2 regions of the Streptomyces poriticola genome follow, and region 2 is predicted to be linked to the other one. Evidence: riboswitches for the same ligand, from Rfam matches in the RefSeq annotation. Region 2 holds a riboswitch; the other holds the start of a gene.
The links. Region 2 has a riboswitch for glycine ahead of gcvP (aminomethyl-transferring glycine dehydrogenase). Riboswitches for the same ligand answer to the same signal wherever they lie in the genome.
Positions count from the first base shown of each region.

Region 1: it holds a riboswitch for glycine, as region 2 does, so the genes downstream of both, gcvT (glycine cleavage system aminomethyltransferase GcvT) here and gcvP (aminomethyl-transferring glycine dehydrogenase) in region 2, are expected to answer to the same signal.

Region 1 is NZ_JBAGKH010000009.1:167,240-174,647, forward strand. Features, by position in the region: gene V5O46_RS16010 (ABC transporter substrate-binding protein) at 1-1,555, opposite strand, end outside; gene V5O46_RS16015 (enhanced serine sensitivity protein SseB C-terminal domain-containing protein) at 1,780-2,595, opposite strand; gene V5O46_RS16020 (enhanced serine sensitivity protein SseB) at 2,728-3,531, opposite strand; gene V5O46_RS16025 (AAA family ATPase) at 3,610-4,278, opposite strand; glycine riboswitch at 4,459-4,554, shown strand; glycine riboswitch at 4,555-4,671, shown strand; gene gcvT (glycine cleavage system aminomethyltransferase GcvT) at 4,710-5,828, shown strand; gene gcvH (glycine cleavage system protein GcvH) at 5,945-6,322, shown strand; gene glyA (serine hydroxymethyltransferase) at 6,335-7,408, shown strand, end outside.
Region 2 is NZ_JBAGKH010000044.1:8,540-15,947, reverse strand. Features, by position in the region: gene V5O46_RS29800 (ABC transporter permease) at 1-297, shown strand, start outside; gene V5O46_RS29795 (ABC transporter ATP-binding protein) at 294-1,394, shown strand; gene V5O46_RS29790 (TOBE domain-containing protein) at 1,421-1,837, shown strand; gene gcvP (aminomethyl-transferring glycine dehydrogenase) at 1,929-4,814, opposite strand; glycine riboswitch at 4,991-5,086, opposite strand; gene V5O46_RS29780 (PRC-barrel domain-containing protein) at 5,212-5,583, shown strand; gene V5O46_RS29775 (DNA polymerase IV) at 5,659-7,068, opposite strand; gene V5O46_RS29770 (MerR family transcriptional regulator) at 7,136-7,408, opposite strand, start outside.

The sequences.
Region 1 (7,408 bases), on a different contig from region 2:
GCAGGAACTCCATGATGGCCTCGTTGGCCCGCTCGTAGGCCGCCACGCGCTGCGCGGGGTCGGCCTCCTTGGAACCGGCCGTCACCGCGTCGAAGAGCTCCTCGTTCTTGAAGCCCCACTGCTTGTCGTACTCGGCGAACCAGGTGCCGATGAAGTTGTAGCCGTCGTTGAAGTCACCGGTCCAGCCCAGCATGTGCAGGGCGCAGCCGCCGGACTCGGTGGCGTCCAGGTAGTCCGGGGCCCACTTCATGGGCTTCGGGGTGACCTTGATGCCGGCCTTCTCCAGGTCGGCCTTCATCAGCTCGAAGAGGTCCTGCGGTGCGGGCATGTACGGGCGGGTGACCTCGGTCGGGTAGCAGAACTCGACCTCCAGGCCGCTCTCTCCGGCGTCGCTCAGCAGCTGCTTGGCCTTCGCCGTGTCGTAGGCGTAGGTCGTGACCTTGTCCGAGTAGCCGTCGATGGTGTCCGGCATGAACTGCGTGGCCACCTTGCCGCCCTCGGGCAGCTGCGTCTTCACCAGGTTCTCGCGGTCGATGGCGTGCGCGATCGCCTGGCGCACTTCCTTCTTCTGCAGCGCCGGGTTCTTCTCCTGGGTCATGCCGAGGTAGAAGATGTTGAAGACTCCGCGGGTCGGGACCTGGAAGCCTTCGCCCTCCAGGGTCTTGACGTCGGCGGGCGCGACCAGGTCGTAGCCGTCGATGTCACCGGCCTGCAGCGCCTGGCGGCGCGCTTCCTCGGTGTCGATGGTGCGGATGACCAGGCTCTTCACCTTGGCCTTGTCGCCCCAGTAGTCCTCGAAACGCTCGAGGGTGACTTCCTTGTTGCCCTTGTTCCACTTGGCGATCTTGTACGGGCCGGTACCGGCGACCGTGCCGGCCTCCTGGCTGTACTTGGGGTACGTGATGGCGTCGCCCTTGGCGGACGCCTCCTGCTTCTCGTACGCCTCGATGGCCTTCGGCGAGTGGATGGCCAGCGCGTTGAGGGAGAAGCCGCCGGGCAGGTTGGCGGAGGGCTTCTTGACCTCGATGACGGCGGTGTTCTCGTCCTTGGCGGTGCAGGACTTGTAGTTCGCCTCGGGGGTCTCGGGGTCCTCGTTCTTCGCGAAGCCGCCCATGATGGTCTGCCAGTAGTAGGAGACCGCGCTGGACTGGTAGGTGCCCGTCCAGTTGAACCAGTGGTCGTAGTTGGCGCACACGGCCGCGGCGTTGAAGGCCTCGCCGTCGTGGAACTTCACGCCCTTGCGGAGGTTGAAGGTCCACACCGTGCCCGCGTCGTTGCTCTCCCAGCTCTCGGCCAGGCCGCCGACCAGTTCGCTGCCGCCGGGCTCGTGCTCCAGCAGGGCCTCGAATGCCTGGCGGGTGACCCGGAAGGTCTCGCCGTCGCTGGCAAGGGCCGGGTCCAGCGAGCTGGGGTCTCCCGGGGCGCCGAACACGAACGTGTTCTTGGCGCCGTTGCCGTCTTCCGTGTCTCGCTCACTGGCACAGCCGGTGGCGATCAGACCGACCGCCAACGCGGCCGTGATCGCCCTGGCGGCGCGGGCTCTGAGTATGCGCATAGGGAGGCCACTCCGGGTTCCGCAGAAGGGAATGCACTGTTGACCGCCTGAACACTACAGACGGGACCGGCGCCGGAGAACAGTCCGGATAGCGGTGATACCTAGCTGAGATCTGAACAGTCGAAAAATCGGACGCTTCCGGTACATCAGGGAATTGCGCGGTTAACCTGCCTGAGAAATACGAGAGTTCGCAGGTCAGGTCAGGGTGCCGAGAAACGGTCGGATCAGTGGGCGTGGGGCGCGGCGGCGCCGGACTGCCGGCCGGGCACCGGCGGATATCCGTATCCGCCGCCTGCCGGGCCGGCGCCGTGGGCCTCGCGGTCGTAGAACGGACGGCTGTGGGCGCGCAGCCACATGGCGACCGGGTCGAGCGGGTCGGACATCGCCACCGTCGACACCGGCAGCCCGTCCGGGACCGCGCCGATCGACTGGTGCATCATCGCGCGCACGGCGTCGACGGCCGGCGGGGAGGCGTCGTACACATCCAGTCCGATGGCGAGATACGGCGCCCCCAGGGTCGGCTGCACCCAGGCGCGGCGCAGGGCGCGGACGGCCGGGGTGCGGTGGGCGTTCTGCGTGAGCAGGGCGTAGAACTGGGGGATCTCGATGGCCGGCTCGGACAGCCGCAGGGGTCCTGCGGGCTGGCGGTCAAGTCCGGCGGCGATCCGGCGCAGATCGAGCCACGGGATGCCGACGCCGCCGCCCGGGGCGTGCGGGTTGAGCCACAGGCCGTACCGGTCGGGGTACAGGGCGCGGGCCACTTCCAGGCCGTCGACCACTTCGTACGAGCGGTTCCAGCCGCTGGCCGAGAGCTCCTGGGCCGAGGTGACGCAGGGGGCGTAGCGGAAACCGTCGACGTCCATGGTCCCGTACTGGGCGTCCGGTGAGCCGGCCTGGCCGTGCCACAGCAGCATCCAGACCTGGCCGGACGCGGGGGTCGCGAGGGCGCGCAGCAGCGCCTCGTAGGCGTCGTAACGCCCGGGCGTCACCTGGCGCAGCATGTGCTCGACCTGCCCGGCCGCGGTGCCGCTGGCGCTCACGTGTATCGCCCCTTCTGGAAGTTCGCCGGTTATGAAACCAGCTTATGCGGCTCCGCGGACAGGCGGCGCCTTCGAACTCGGGTCCACTCACCCGTGCGCGGATGCGGGTTCGTCGTGCTCGTCCGGGGCGATCTACAGGTCCCGCTCGTAGAAAGGGCGTACCCGGCCCGTCATCCATTCGCAGACCGGGTCCTGCGCGGCCTCCAGGAGGACCAGGTTGACCGGCCACGGGGGCGGGGCCGTGGTGAGGGCGCGGCCGAGGGCCTGCAGGGGCAGGGCACGGGCGTCGTCCTCCCAGTGGGACAGCTCCACGCCGACGAACAGCACCGGGTCGGCGGTCTCGATCGCGGCGAGGCAGCGGCGGGCGGTGCGCACCACGCCGACGGCGTCGAACTCTGCGGAGGCCGCGGCGAGGAAGTCCACCGGGTCGTCCTGCCAGTCGGGTTCGGACAGCGTGACCCGGCCGCCGCCGGCGGGCCCGTCCAGCGGGGTGCGGCCGGTCCGGCACAGCTCTGCGACGGCGGGCGGGGGCAGCGGTATCCCCACCACGCCCTCGGGGTTGACCATGACGCCGACCTGCGGGGGCAGGCCGCGGGCGAACTCCACGGCGGGGGCGACGGTGTACGCCATGTGCGCACCGGCGACCTGGCGGAACTGCTCCTCGGAGCTGAACACCGGCACATAGGCCTGGCCCTCGATCTCCAGCGTGGGCAGGTCCAGGGGCCCGCTCTGCGGGCCGCCGCCGGCCGGCAGCGGGACCCAGACGAAGCTGCGGCCCAGCACCTCGAGTATCCGGCCGCCCGCGGACGGCACCCCGAGGGAGGCGGACAGCACCTCCTCCAGCTCGTTGCCCGGCCAACCGCCGTGCGGATGAGGGTGCGGCCGGGCCGGGAGGTCCCCGGAGAAGTCCGCCGCGGAGCCCGCTGGGAAGTCCATCTGTGCCTACCGCCTGCTCGAACCGCTGGTGTGGCTGAAAGGCTAGCGCGTGCGGGCCCGCGCGCCGCCTTCCGGTGTTCAGCCGGTGAAGCCGATGCGGCGCAGGGTGTCCGCGGCCGACCGGTCGAGGAGGACGGCCGAGGCGCAGCCGGCCGGCAGGGTGCCCCCGGCGGCGGCGCGCAGCAGCCGGGCGGTGGCCGCGCGGTGGCGGCGGAACGCGTAGCGGGAGACTCCCCGGCCGCGCCGGCGCTGCCCGGCGAGGGCGGCGTCGGCGCTGACGTCGAGCAGCAGCAGGTGCAGCGCGGTGCCGCGGCGCCGGGCCTCGCGGGCCAGCCAGGCCCGCACCCAGGCCTGGGTGCCGCAGTCGTGCACCACGACGCCGGCCTCAGAGCGCAGCGCGCGGTACAGCCCGGCGTAGTGGGCGAGCCGGACCAGGGGCCGGTAGACCGCGTAGGGCAGGAAGCGCGGCATGCGGCGGTCCCACCGGTCGCGGGTGTCCTGGGAGTCGATGCGCACCCCGGGCACCGTGCGCTCCATCAGCGTCGACTTGCCGCTGCCGGGCAGACCGGTGACGACGACGAGGTCGCGCGGCCCGAAGAGCAGCGCGCGGGGGCTGCGGCCGGCCCGGTCCCGCAGATCGCGGACGACGGGTGCGGGCTGTGCGGCACACGCCTCCCGGGCCGGGGCGGCGGGCTGCTCGGGCAGCGCGAGGCCCGAGGTGGTGGCGTACGCCGTGGTCCTGTTCACCGTGATCGTCCTCCCCTGGGGCGGTTCACGAGTTCCCGTCCCCGTCGAGTCTAAAGAGAAGGCAATAGGCGGTGCCTTGTGATTTCGTGTGCGTACTGCCACAGCCCGGTTACAGATTGCGCCCTGCCATGACGCGGCGATGCGTGCAATGATGTGCGCGCCAACTGCATACCGGCCGTTCGAACCCGCGCGGGAGAGTTCCCAGCCCTCGGCTGGGGCGCCGAAGGAGCAAGTCCCTCCCTTGAATCTCTCAGGCCCCGTTACCGCGCGGGCGAGGCACATCTGAAAAGCGGGCCGCCCTCGTCCGGCGGCCCCACCCAAGGTGCAAGCCCTGCCCGCCGTGCTCAGGTGGTCAGGGCGAACCTCTCAGGTTCCGATGACAGATGGGGAGGAACGACCTCGCTGTCATTGCCCTGGGAGACGACCGACCGATGAGCAGTACCGAACTCCGCCGTACCGCGCTCGATGCCGTGCATCGCTCGCTCGGCGCGACGATGACCGACTTCGCCGGCTGGGACATGCCCCTGCGCTACGGCTCCGAGCGCGACGAGCACACCGCCGTACGCACCCGGGCCGGCCTCTTCGACCTCTCGCACATGGGCGAGATCACCGTCACCGGCCCGCAGGCCGCCGCGCTGCTGGACCATGCGCTGGTCGGCAACATCGGCGGGGTGAAGCCGGGCCGGGCCCGCTACACCATGATCTGCCGGGCGGACGGCGGCATCCTGGACGACCTGATCGTCTACCGGCTGGCCGACGCCGAGTACATGGTGGTCGCCAACGCCTCCAACGCCCAGGTGGTGCTGGACGCGCTGACCGAGCGCGCCGCGGGCTTCGACGTCGAGGTGCGCGACGACCGGGACGCCTACGCGCTGCTGGCCGTGCAGGGCCCCGAGTCCCCGGCGATCGTCAAGAGCCTCACCGACGCCGACCTGGACGGTCTGAGGTACTACGCGGGCCTGCCCGGCACCGTGGCGGGCGTGCCCGCGCTGATCGCCCGGACCGGCTACACCGGCGAGGACGGCTTCGAGCTGTTCGTGAAGCCGGAGCACGCGGTGGAGCTGTGGCAGGCGCTGACCGGGGCCGGGGAGAGCGCCGGGCTCACCCCCTGCGGGCTGTCCTGCCGGGACACGCTGCGTCTGGAGGCGGGCATGCCGCTCTACGGGCACGAGCTGACCACCGGGCTGACGCCGTTCGACGCCGGGCTGGGCCGGGTGGTGAAGTTCGAGAAGGAGGGCGACTTCGTGGGGCGCGCGGCGCTCACCGAGGCCGCCTCCCGGGCCGAGCAGAACCCGCCCCGGGTGCTGGTCGGGCTGGTCGCCGAGGGCCGCCGCGTGCCGCGCGCCGGGTACCCGGTGGTGGCCGGCGGCGAGGTGATCGGCGAGGTCACCTCCGGTGCCCCGTCGCCGACACTGGGCAGGCCGATCGCGATGGCGTACGTCGACGCGGCGCACGCGGCGCCGGGCACGCCCGGGGTGGGCGTGGACATCCGGGGCACCCACGAGCCGTACGAGGTCGTGGCGCTGCCGTTCTACAAGCGCCAGAAGTAGAGAGTAGAGACCGGACCCGGTCCTCCCGGTGGCAGTCGCGTCTCCGCGCTGCCCACCAGCGGTTCCAGCTGTCCCCGATTCATCACCACTTCCCCGCGTACAGGAGAATTCAGGCCATGAGCAACCCCCAGCAGCTGCGCTACAGCAAGGAGCACGAGTGGCTGTCGACCGCCGAGGACGGCGTGTCGACGGTCGGCATCACGGAGCACGCGGCCAACGCGCTCGGTGACGTCGTCTTCGTCCAGCTCCCCGAGGTCGGCGACACCGTGTCCGCGGGCGAGACCTGCGGTGAGCTGGAGTCGACCAAGTCCGTCTCCGACCTGTACTCCCCCGTCTCCGGCGAGATCACCGAGGTCAACGAGGACGTCGTCAGCGACCCGTCGCTGGTGAACTCCGCGCCCTTCGAGGGCGGCTGGCTGTTCAAGGTCCGCGTGACGGAGGAGCCGGGCGACCTGCTCTCCGCCGACGAGTACACCGCCTTCTCCGCCGGCTGAGGAGCCCTGCCGATGTCTGTTCTGAACACCCCCCTGCACGAGCTCGACCCCGATGTCGCCGCCGCCGTCGACGCCGAGCTGCACCGCCAGCAGTCCACCCTGGAGATGATCGCCTCCGAGAACTTCGCGCCGGTCGCGGTGATGGAGGCGCAGGGTTCGGTCCTCACCAACAAGTACGCCGAGGGCTACCCGGGCCGGCGCTACTACGGCGGCTGCGAGCACGTCGACGTGGTCGAGCAGATCGCCATCGACCGGATCAAGGAGCTGTTCGGCGCCGAGCACGCCAACGTGCAGCCGCACTCCGGTGCCCAGGCCAACGCGGCCTCGATGTTCGCGCTGCTCAAGCCCGGCGACACGATCATGGGTCTGAACCTCGCCCACGGCGGGCACCTGACTCACGGCATGAAGATCAACTTCTCCGGCAAGCTGTACAACGTCGTCGCCTACCACGTCGGCGACGACGGCCTGGTCGACATGGCCGAGGTGGAGCGGCTGGCCAAGGAGAACAAGCCGAAGCTGATCGTGGCCGGCTGGTCGGCGTACCCCCGGCAGCTGGACTTCGCCGCGTTCCGCCGGATCGCGGACGAGGTCGGCGCGTACCTGATGGTCGACATGGCGCACTTCGCGGGGCTGGTCGCGGCGGGTCTGCACCCGAACCCGGTCCCGCACGCGCATGTCGTGACCACGACCACCCACAAGACCCTGGGCGGCCCGCGCGGCGGTGTGATCCTCAGCACGGCCGATCTGGCCAAGAAGATCAACTCTGCGGTCTTCCCCGGTCAGCAGGGTGGCCCGCTGGAGCATGTGGTCGCCGCGAAGGCGGTCGCCTTCAAGGTGGCGGCGAGCGAGGACTTCGCCGAGCGGCAGCGTCGTACGCTGGAGGGCGCACGCATCCTGGCCGAGCGCCTGGTGCGGGACGACGCCAGGGAGGCGGGCGTCTCCGTGCTGACCGGCGGCACCGACGTCCATCTGGTCCTGGTCGACCTGCGGGACTCGGAGCTGGACGGCCAGCAGGCCGAGGACCGCCTTCACGAGGTCGGCATCACGGTCAACCGCAACGCCGTCCCGAACGACCCGCGCCCGCCG
Region 2 (7,408 bases):
GCGGCGACCACGCTCGGCGCCTCCCGCTTCACCGCGTTCCGCCGGGTCACGCTGCCGCTCATCGCGCCGGGCATCGCGGCGGGCGCGGTGCTGGCCTGGGCGCGGGCGCTCGGCGAGTTCGGCGCGACGATCACCTTCGCCGGCAACTTCCCCGGCCGGACCCAGACCATGCCGCTCGCCGTCTACCTCGCCCTGCAGAACGACCCCGCGGCGGCGATCGCCCTCAGTCTGGTGCTGCTGGCCGTCTCGATCGCGGTGCTGGCCGGACTGCGCGACCGCTGGATGACCACGTCATGACCCGACCCCGCTCGACCACCGCCCCGACCGAGCCGACGGGCGCCGGGACGCGCACCGCCGACGGGCTCGACGCCCGCCTCGTCGTCGACCGCGGCGCCTTCCGCCTCGATGTCGCCCTGACCGCGGCCCCGGGCGACGTCGTGGCCCTGCTCGGCCCCAACGGTGCCGGCAAGACCACCGCCCTGCGTGCGCTCGCCGGGCTCGTCCCGCTCACCGACGGCCACCTGCGTCTGGACGGCGTCGCACTGGACCGCACGCCGCCCGAGTCCCGTCCGGTCGGCGTGGTCTTCCAGGACTATCTGCTCTTCCCGCATCTGACCGCGCTGGACAACGTGGCGTTCGGGCCGCGCTGCCGGGGCGCGTCGAAGGCGGACGCCCGCGCCCGGGCCGCCGCATGGCTGGACCGGATGGGCCTGGCCGACCACGCCGGCGCCAAGCCGCGCCGGCTGTCCGGGGGCCAGGCCCAGCGGGTGGCCCTGGCCCGCGCCCTGGCCACGCACCCCCGACTGCTGCTGCTGGACGAGCCGCTGGCCGCGCTGGACGCCCGCACCCGGCTGGAGGTGCGAGGGCGGCTCCGCCGTCATCTGGCCGAGTTCGAGGCCGTCGCCGTGCTGGTGACCCACGATCCGCTGGACGCCATGGTGCTGGCCGACCGGCTGGTCGTCGTCGAGCACGGCCGGGTCGTCCAGGAGGGCACCCCCGCCGATGTCGCCCGCCGCCCCCGCACCGACTACGTGGCCCGGCTGGTCGGGCTGAACCTCTACCGGGGACGGGCCGACGGCCCCACCGTCCGCCTCGACGCGGGCCCGGCCGTCACCACCGGCGAGGATCTCACCGGGCCGGCCTTCGTGGCCTTCCCGCCCGATGCCGTGACCCTGTACGGGGAGCGCCCCGCCGGTTCCAGCGCCCGCAACCTGTGGCGCTGCGAGGTCGTCGGCCTGGAGACCCACGGCGACCGGATCCGCGCCGACCTCACCGGGGAACTCCCGCTGGCCGCCGACCTCACCACCGTCGCCGCGGCCGAGCTGGGCCTCCGCCCCGGGGCCCCGGTGTGGGCGGCGGTCAAGGCGACGCAGACACACGCATACCCGGCATAGGGCGTGCCGCGGGCTACGGTGCCTCCATGAGCCTGAGCATCCGCAACCAGCTCCCCGGCACCGTCACCGCCGTCACGCCGGGCGAGGCCATGGCTACGGTCAAGGTCCGTCTCGCGGGCGGGCAGGACATCACGGCGGCGATCACCCGCGAGGCCGCCTACGACCTGGGCCTGACCGCGGGCAGCACCGTCCGTGCCCTGGTGAAGTCGACGGAGGTCTCCCTCGCCACCGCCCCGGTCGAAGGCCTGTCCATCCGCAACCGACTGCCCGGTACCGTCACGGGCCTGGTCACCGGCGAGGCCATGGCGTCCGTCGATGTCGCCGTCGAGGGCGGTGTGCTCACCGCCGCGATCACCAAGGAGGCCGTCGACGATCTCGGTCTGTCGGCCGGCGTCCCCGTCGTCGCCCTGATCAAGGCGACCGAGGTGTCGCTCGCGACGTGAACCGCGGCACGGCAGAGGGGCCCCGCGTGGCGGAGCCCCTCCGTGCCGGATCGGTCCGCGTCGGTCCGGCGGTCCGGCGGCTCGCAGTCCGTCAGTCCTCGTACGCGTCCAGCGGCGGGCAGGAACAGACCAGGTTCCGGTCGCCGAAGGCCTGGTCGATCCGGCGCACCGGCGGCCAGTACTTGTCGGCTGCCGTCACGTCGGCCGGGAAGACGGCCTCCTCACGGCCGTAGGCGTGCTCCCAGTCGCCGCGCAGCGCGTCGGCGGTGTGGGGGGCGCCCCGCAGCGGGTTGTCGTCGGCCGGCCACTCGCCGGAGGCGACCTTGTCGATCTCCGCCCGGATGGCGATCATCGCCTCGCAGAACCGGTCGAGCTCGGTCAGGTCCTCGGACTCGGTCGGCTCGATCATGAGCGTCCCGGCCACCGGGAACGACATGGTCGGGGCGTGGAAGCCGTAGTCGATCAGCCGCTTGGCGATGTCGTCGACGCTCACTCCGGTGGCCTTGGTCAGCGGGCGCAGGTCGATGATGCACTCGTGCGCGACCAGCCCGCCCGGGCCGGTGTAGAGGACCGGGTAGTGCGGCTCCAGACGCCTGGCGATGTAGTTGGCGGACAGCACCGCCACCTGGGTGGCCCGCTTGAGGCCCTCACCGCCCATCAGCCGGACGTACGCCCACGAGATGGGCAGGATGCCCGCCGAGCCCCAGGGGGCCGCGGAGATCGGTCCCACGCCCGTCTCCGGGCCGGCCGCGGGCTGCAGCGGGTGGTTGGGCAGATACGGAGCCAGGTGCGAGCGGACGGCCACCGGGCCGACGCCGGGACCGCCGCCGCCGTGCGGGATGCAGAAGGTCTTGTGCAGGTTCAGGTGCGAGACGTCGCCGCCGAAGTGGCCGGGCTTGGCGAGGCCGACCAGGGCGTTGAGATTGGCGCCGTCGACGTAGACCTGGCCGCCGGCGTCGTGCACCCGGGCGCAGATGTCGGCGACGTGCTCCTCGAACACGCCGTGCGTGGACGGGTATGTGATCATCAGCACGGCCAGCTGGTCGCGGTGCTGCTCGATCTTGGCCCGGAGGTCCGCGACGTCGATCTCGCCGTCCTCGGCTGTCTTGACGACGACGACCTTCATCCCGGCCATCACCGCGCTGGCGGCGTTGGTGCCGTGCGCGGAGGACGGGATCAGGCACACCGTGCGCTGCTCGTGCCCGTTGGCTCGGTGGTAGCCGCGGACGGCGAGCAGACCGGCCAGCTCGCCCTGGGACCCGGCGTTGGGCTGCAGGGAGACCTTGTCGTAGCCGGTGACCTCGGCGAGACGGTCCTCCAGCTCACGGATGAGGGTCAGATAGCCCTGGACCTGTCCGGCGGGCGCGAAGGGGTGCAGCTGCCCGAACTCCGGCCAGGTCACCGGCTCCATCTCGGTGGTCGCGTTGAGCTTCATGGTGCAGGAGCCCAGCGGGATCATGCCACGGTCCAGGGCGTAGTCGCGGTCGGCCAGACGGCGCAGGTAGCGCAGCATGGCCGTCTCGGAGCGGTGCTGGTGGAAGACGGGGTGCGTGAGGTAATCGTCGGTGCGCTGCAGCGCCTCGGGCAGCGCGTCCTCGGTCACCGCGTCCAGTGCCTCGATGTCGCCCTCGACACCGAAGGCCGTCCACACGGCACCCACCTGGGCGCGGAGGGTGGTCTCGTCGCAGGCGACGGAGACGTGGTCGGCGTCGACCGGCCGCAGGTTCACGCCGTTCTCCCGGGCGGCGGCGACGACGTCGGCGGCACGGCCCGGCACCCGGGCGGTGACCGTGTCGAAGTAGGCGCCGTGGACGATCTCCACACCTCCGGCCGCGAGGCCCGCGGCGAGGACCGAGGCGTAGCGGTGGGTGCGCCGTGCGATGGTCCGCAGGCCCTCGGGGCCGTGGTAGACGGCGTACATGCCGGCCATGACGGCGAGCAGCACCTGCGCGGTGCAGATGTTGCTGGTGGCCTTCTCTCGGCGGATGTGCTGCTCACGGGTCTGCAGGGCGAGGCGGTAGGCCCTGTTGCCGTCGGCGTCGACGGAGACGCCCACGAGGCGCCCGGGCAGGCTGCGGGCCATCTTCTCCTGGACGGCCATGTAGCCGGCGTGCGGCCCGCCGAAGCCCATGGGGACGCCGAAGCGCTGGGTGGTGCCGACCGCGATGTCCGCGCCCAGCTCGCCGGGCGACTTCAGCAGCGTGAGGGCGAGCAGATCGGCGGCCACGGTGACGACGGCGCCGAGCTCGTGCGCCCGGTCGATCACCGGCTTGATGTCGCGGACGGCGCCGGAGGCCCCCGGGTACTGGATCAGGACGCCGTTGATCTCCCGCTCGGCCACCTCGGCCGGGATGCCGTCGCTCAGGTCGGCGACGACGACCTCGACGCCGGTCGGCTCGGCGCGGGTGCGGATCACGGCGATGGTCTGCGGCAGTGCGTCGGCGTCGACCAGGAACAGACCCTTCTTGTTCCTGCCCATGCGCCGCGAGAGCGCCATGGCCTCGGCGGCGGCGGTGCCCTCGTCGAGCAGCGAGGCTCCGGAGGTGGGCAGGCCGGTGAGATCGGCGACCATGGTCTGGAAGTTCAGCAGAGCTTCCAGGCGGCCCTGCGAGATCTCCGGCTGGTACGGCGTGTAGGCCGTGTACCAGGCAGGGTTCTCCATGACGTTGCGCAGGACGACGGGCGGGGTGAACGTCCCGTAGTAGCCGAGGCCGATCATGGAGTCGAGGACCTGGTTGCGGTCGGCGAGGGAGCGCAGCTCGGCCAGCACCTCGGGCTCGGTGCGCGCGCCCGGCAGGTCCAGCGCCTCGGCGTTCTTGATCACATCCGGCACCGCGGCTGCCGTGAGCTCGTCGAGCGAGCCGTATCCGACCTGGGCGAGCATCTTGGCCCGGGACTCGTGGTCGGGGCCGATGTGGCGCTGCTCGAAAGGCGTACCCTGTTCGAGCTCGGAGAGCGGAATGCGATGGGCGGTCATTGCGGAGGCCTCCTGGTCTGACGCGACCTTCGAGGGGCACCACGGCGCGGGTACCCGGACGGCCTCCCCCTCTGTCATCTCAACCTGAGAGCTTCACCGGGCCACCCGAGGGCTCCCGGCTTTCACCGTCGGTGAGGGCGGACGCCGTCGACACCCGCCCTGCTTTCCAGAGTGACCTCGTCCGTGCGGTACGTGGGCCTGAGAGATTCCGGGGAGGATTTGCTCCTTCGGCGCCTCCGACGGTCTTCGGAGGACTCTCCCGCACGGGGTCAGCAGCCGCTGTCAGCGTACCAGCGAGGTCAATGCCCGGACCTTCGAGTGGCCGCCATCACGAATCTGCCGTTTTGTAGTGCTTACGGATGATTCATCGAATGGTTTGCGACCACGTGGAGGGACCGTGCGTACCGAGATCGATCCGCGCAACCTGATCGGCCGCAAGGCGTTCGACCGGAACGGCACCAAGATCGGCACGATCGACGAGGTCTACCTCGACGACGCCACCGGTGTACCCGAGTGGGCGGCCATACGGACCGGCCTGTTCAGCAGGGACGCCTTCGTCCCGCTGGAGCCGAGCGAGCTGGTCGAGGGCGCTCTGCGGGTGCCCTTCGACCGGGCCCTGATCAAGGAGGCGCCCGACTTCGGCGTCGGCCGGCATCTCTCCCCGGAGCAGGAGCTCCAGCTCTACCACCACTACGGTCTCGACGTGGCCGCACCTCCCGCGCAGCACGACCGCGACTTCGGCAAGCTGGCGGGCTCGGAGGAGGGCTGACGGCACTGCCGTCGGGTGCCGGACGCCGTCGTCCGTCGGGTGTCGGACGCCGTCGTCGGGGACGCCGGAGCGGGATCAGCCGTGGCGGCCCGGCGGTGTGGGTGCCGCCGGAGCCGGGACGCCGGCCTCGCCGGGTCTTCGGGGCACCAGCGGCAGCGGATCCGCGGGTGCCAGGTCGGGGTCGTCGGTCCGGTAGGTCCGCACCCGTCCGGGCTCCCCGTCGGGTGTCTCGAACCGCACGGTGACCCGGCCCAGGCCGCTGCCCTGCACCCATCCGTGGCCGTGCACGGTGTGCCGGACGTCGTGCCCGGGAGGCCACCGGCGCTCGGCGGGCGGCTGGTCCGGCGTGTCGGGCTCGTCGGCCCCGGGTTCCTCGGTGTGCCGCTCCGCCGGCTCCGTGCCCGCCCGCTCCCCCGCCGCCTGGGCGAAGAGGTCCTCCTGGGTGTAGTCGGCCAGTCCGCTGACCCCGACCCCGAGCAGCCGCACCCCGCCCGTGGTGTCCACCGAGTCCAGCAGTCGGCCCGCCGCCTCCCGCACCACGGCCGGATCGTCCGTGGGCCCGCGCAGGGTCTCGGAACGGGTGAGCGTGGAGAAGTCGTACCGCCGGACCTTGAGCACGATCGTCCGCCCGGAGTGCCCGGCCGCGCGCAGCCGCCGCACGCAGCGGTCGGCGAGCCGCTGCACCTCGAGCCCGACTCGCACCCGGTCGTGGATGTCGACGTCGTAGGTGTCCTCCACCGACACCGACTTGGCCTCCCGCTCGGCCACCACCGGCCGCTCGTCGCGGGCCAGGGCCATGGCGTACAGCCCGTGCCCGTGCGCCTTGCCTAGCAGTCGGACGAGCTCGTCCTCGCCGGCCTCGGCGAGCTCGCCGACCGTGTGGATGCCGGCGCGCCGCAGATGGTCACCGGTCGCCGGGCCCACCCCGGGCAGGGTGCGCACGGACATCGGCCCGAGCAGCGCCCGCTCGGTGCCCGGCACGATCAGCACCAGCCCGTCGGGCTTGGCCTGCTCGGAGGCGATCTTGGCGAGCATCTTGGACGCGGCGAGACCCACCGATCCGGTCAGTCCGGTGACCGCGCGAATGTCCGCGCGCAGTCTGGTCCCGGCCAGGCGCGCCGACTCCGCGTCCCAGGCCGCACCGCCGGCCTCCAGGTCGACGAAGGCCTCGTCCAGGCTCAGCGGCTCCACCAGCGGCGACAGCGCCTGCAGCAGCGCCATCACCTGCTCGCTGACCGACCGGTAGAACGCGAAGCGGGGCACGAGATAGGCGGCGTGCGGCGCGAGCCGCCGGGCCTGCGCCATCGGCATCGCCGAGTGGACCCCGAACTCCCGGGCCTCGTAGGAGGCGGTGGCGACCACGCCCCGCGGGCCGAGCCCGCCCACGATCACGGCCTTCCCGCGCAGGCTCGGCTTGGACGCCTGCTCCACCGAGGCGAAGAAGGCATCCATGTCGAGATGCAGGATCGTGGGCGCGGTTCTCACATCTCCGATGCTGCCCTACGCCACTGACATTGCCCTGCGCACGGGCCGGGGGCCCGGGCGGGACGGTTCAGACCGCTCGGTTGCGCCGTCGGGCCAGCTCGTCCGCGGGGTTGTGCCCGATCAGGGTCTCGCCCGTGTCGATCCGCTCGCCGTGCAGTTGCGACAGGGCGCTCTCGACATCGCGCCACACCACGCCGACGGCGATGCCGAAGATGCCCTGACCGCCCTGGAGCAGGGCGTGGACCTCGTCGGGCGAGGTGCACTCGTACACGGTGGCGCCGTCGCTCATCAGCGTCATCCGCTCCAGGTCGCGGAAGCCGCACTCCCTGAGGTGCTGGAC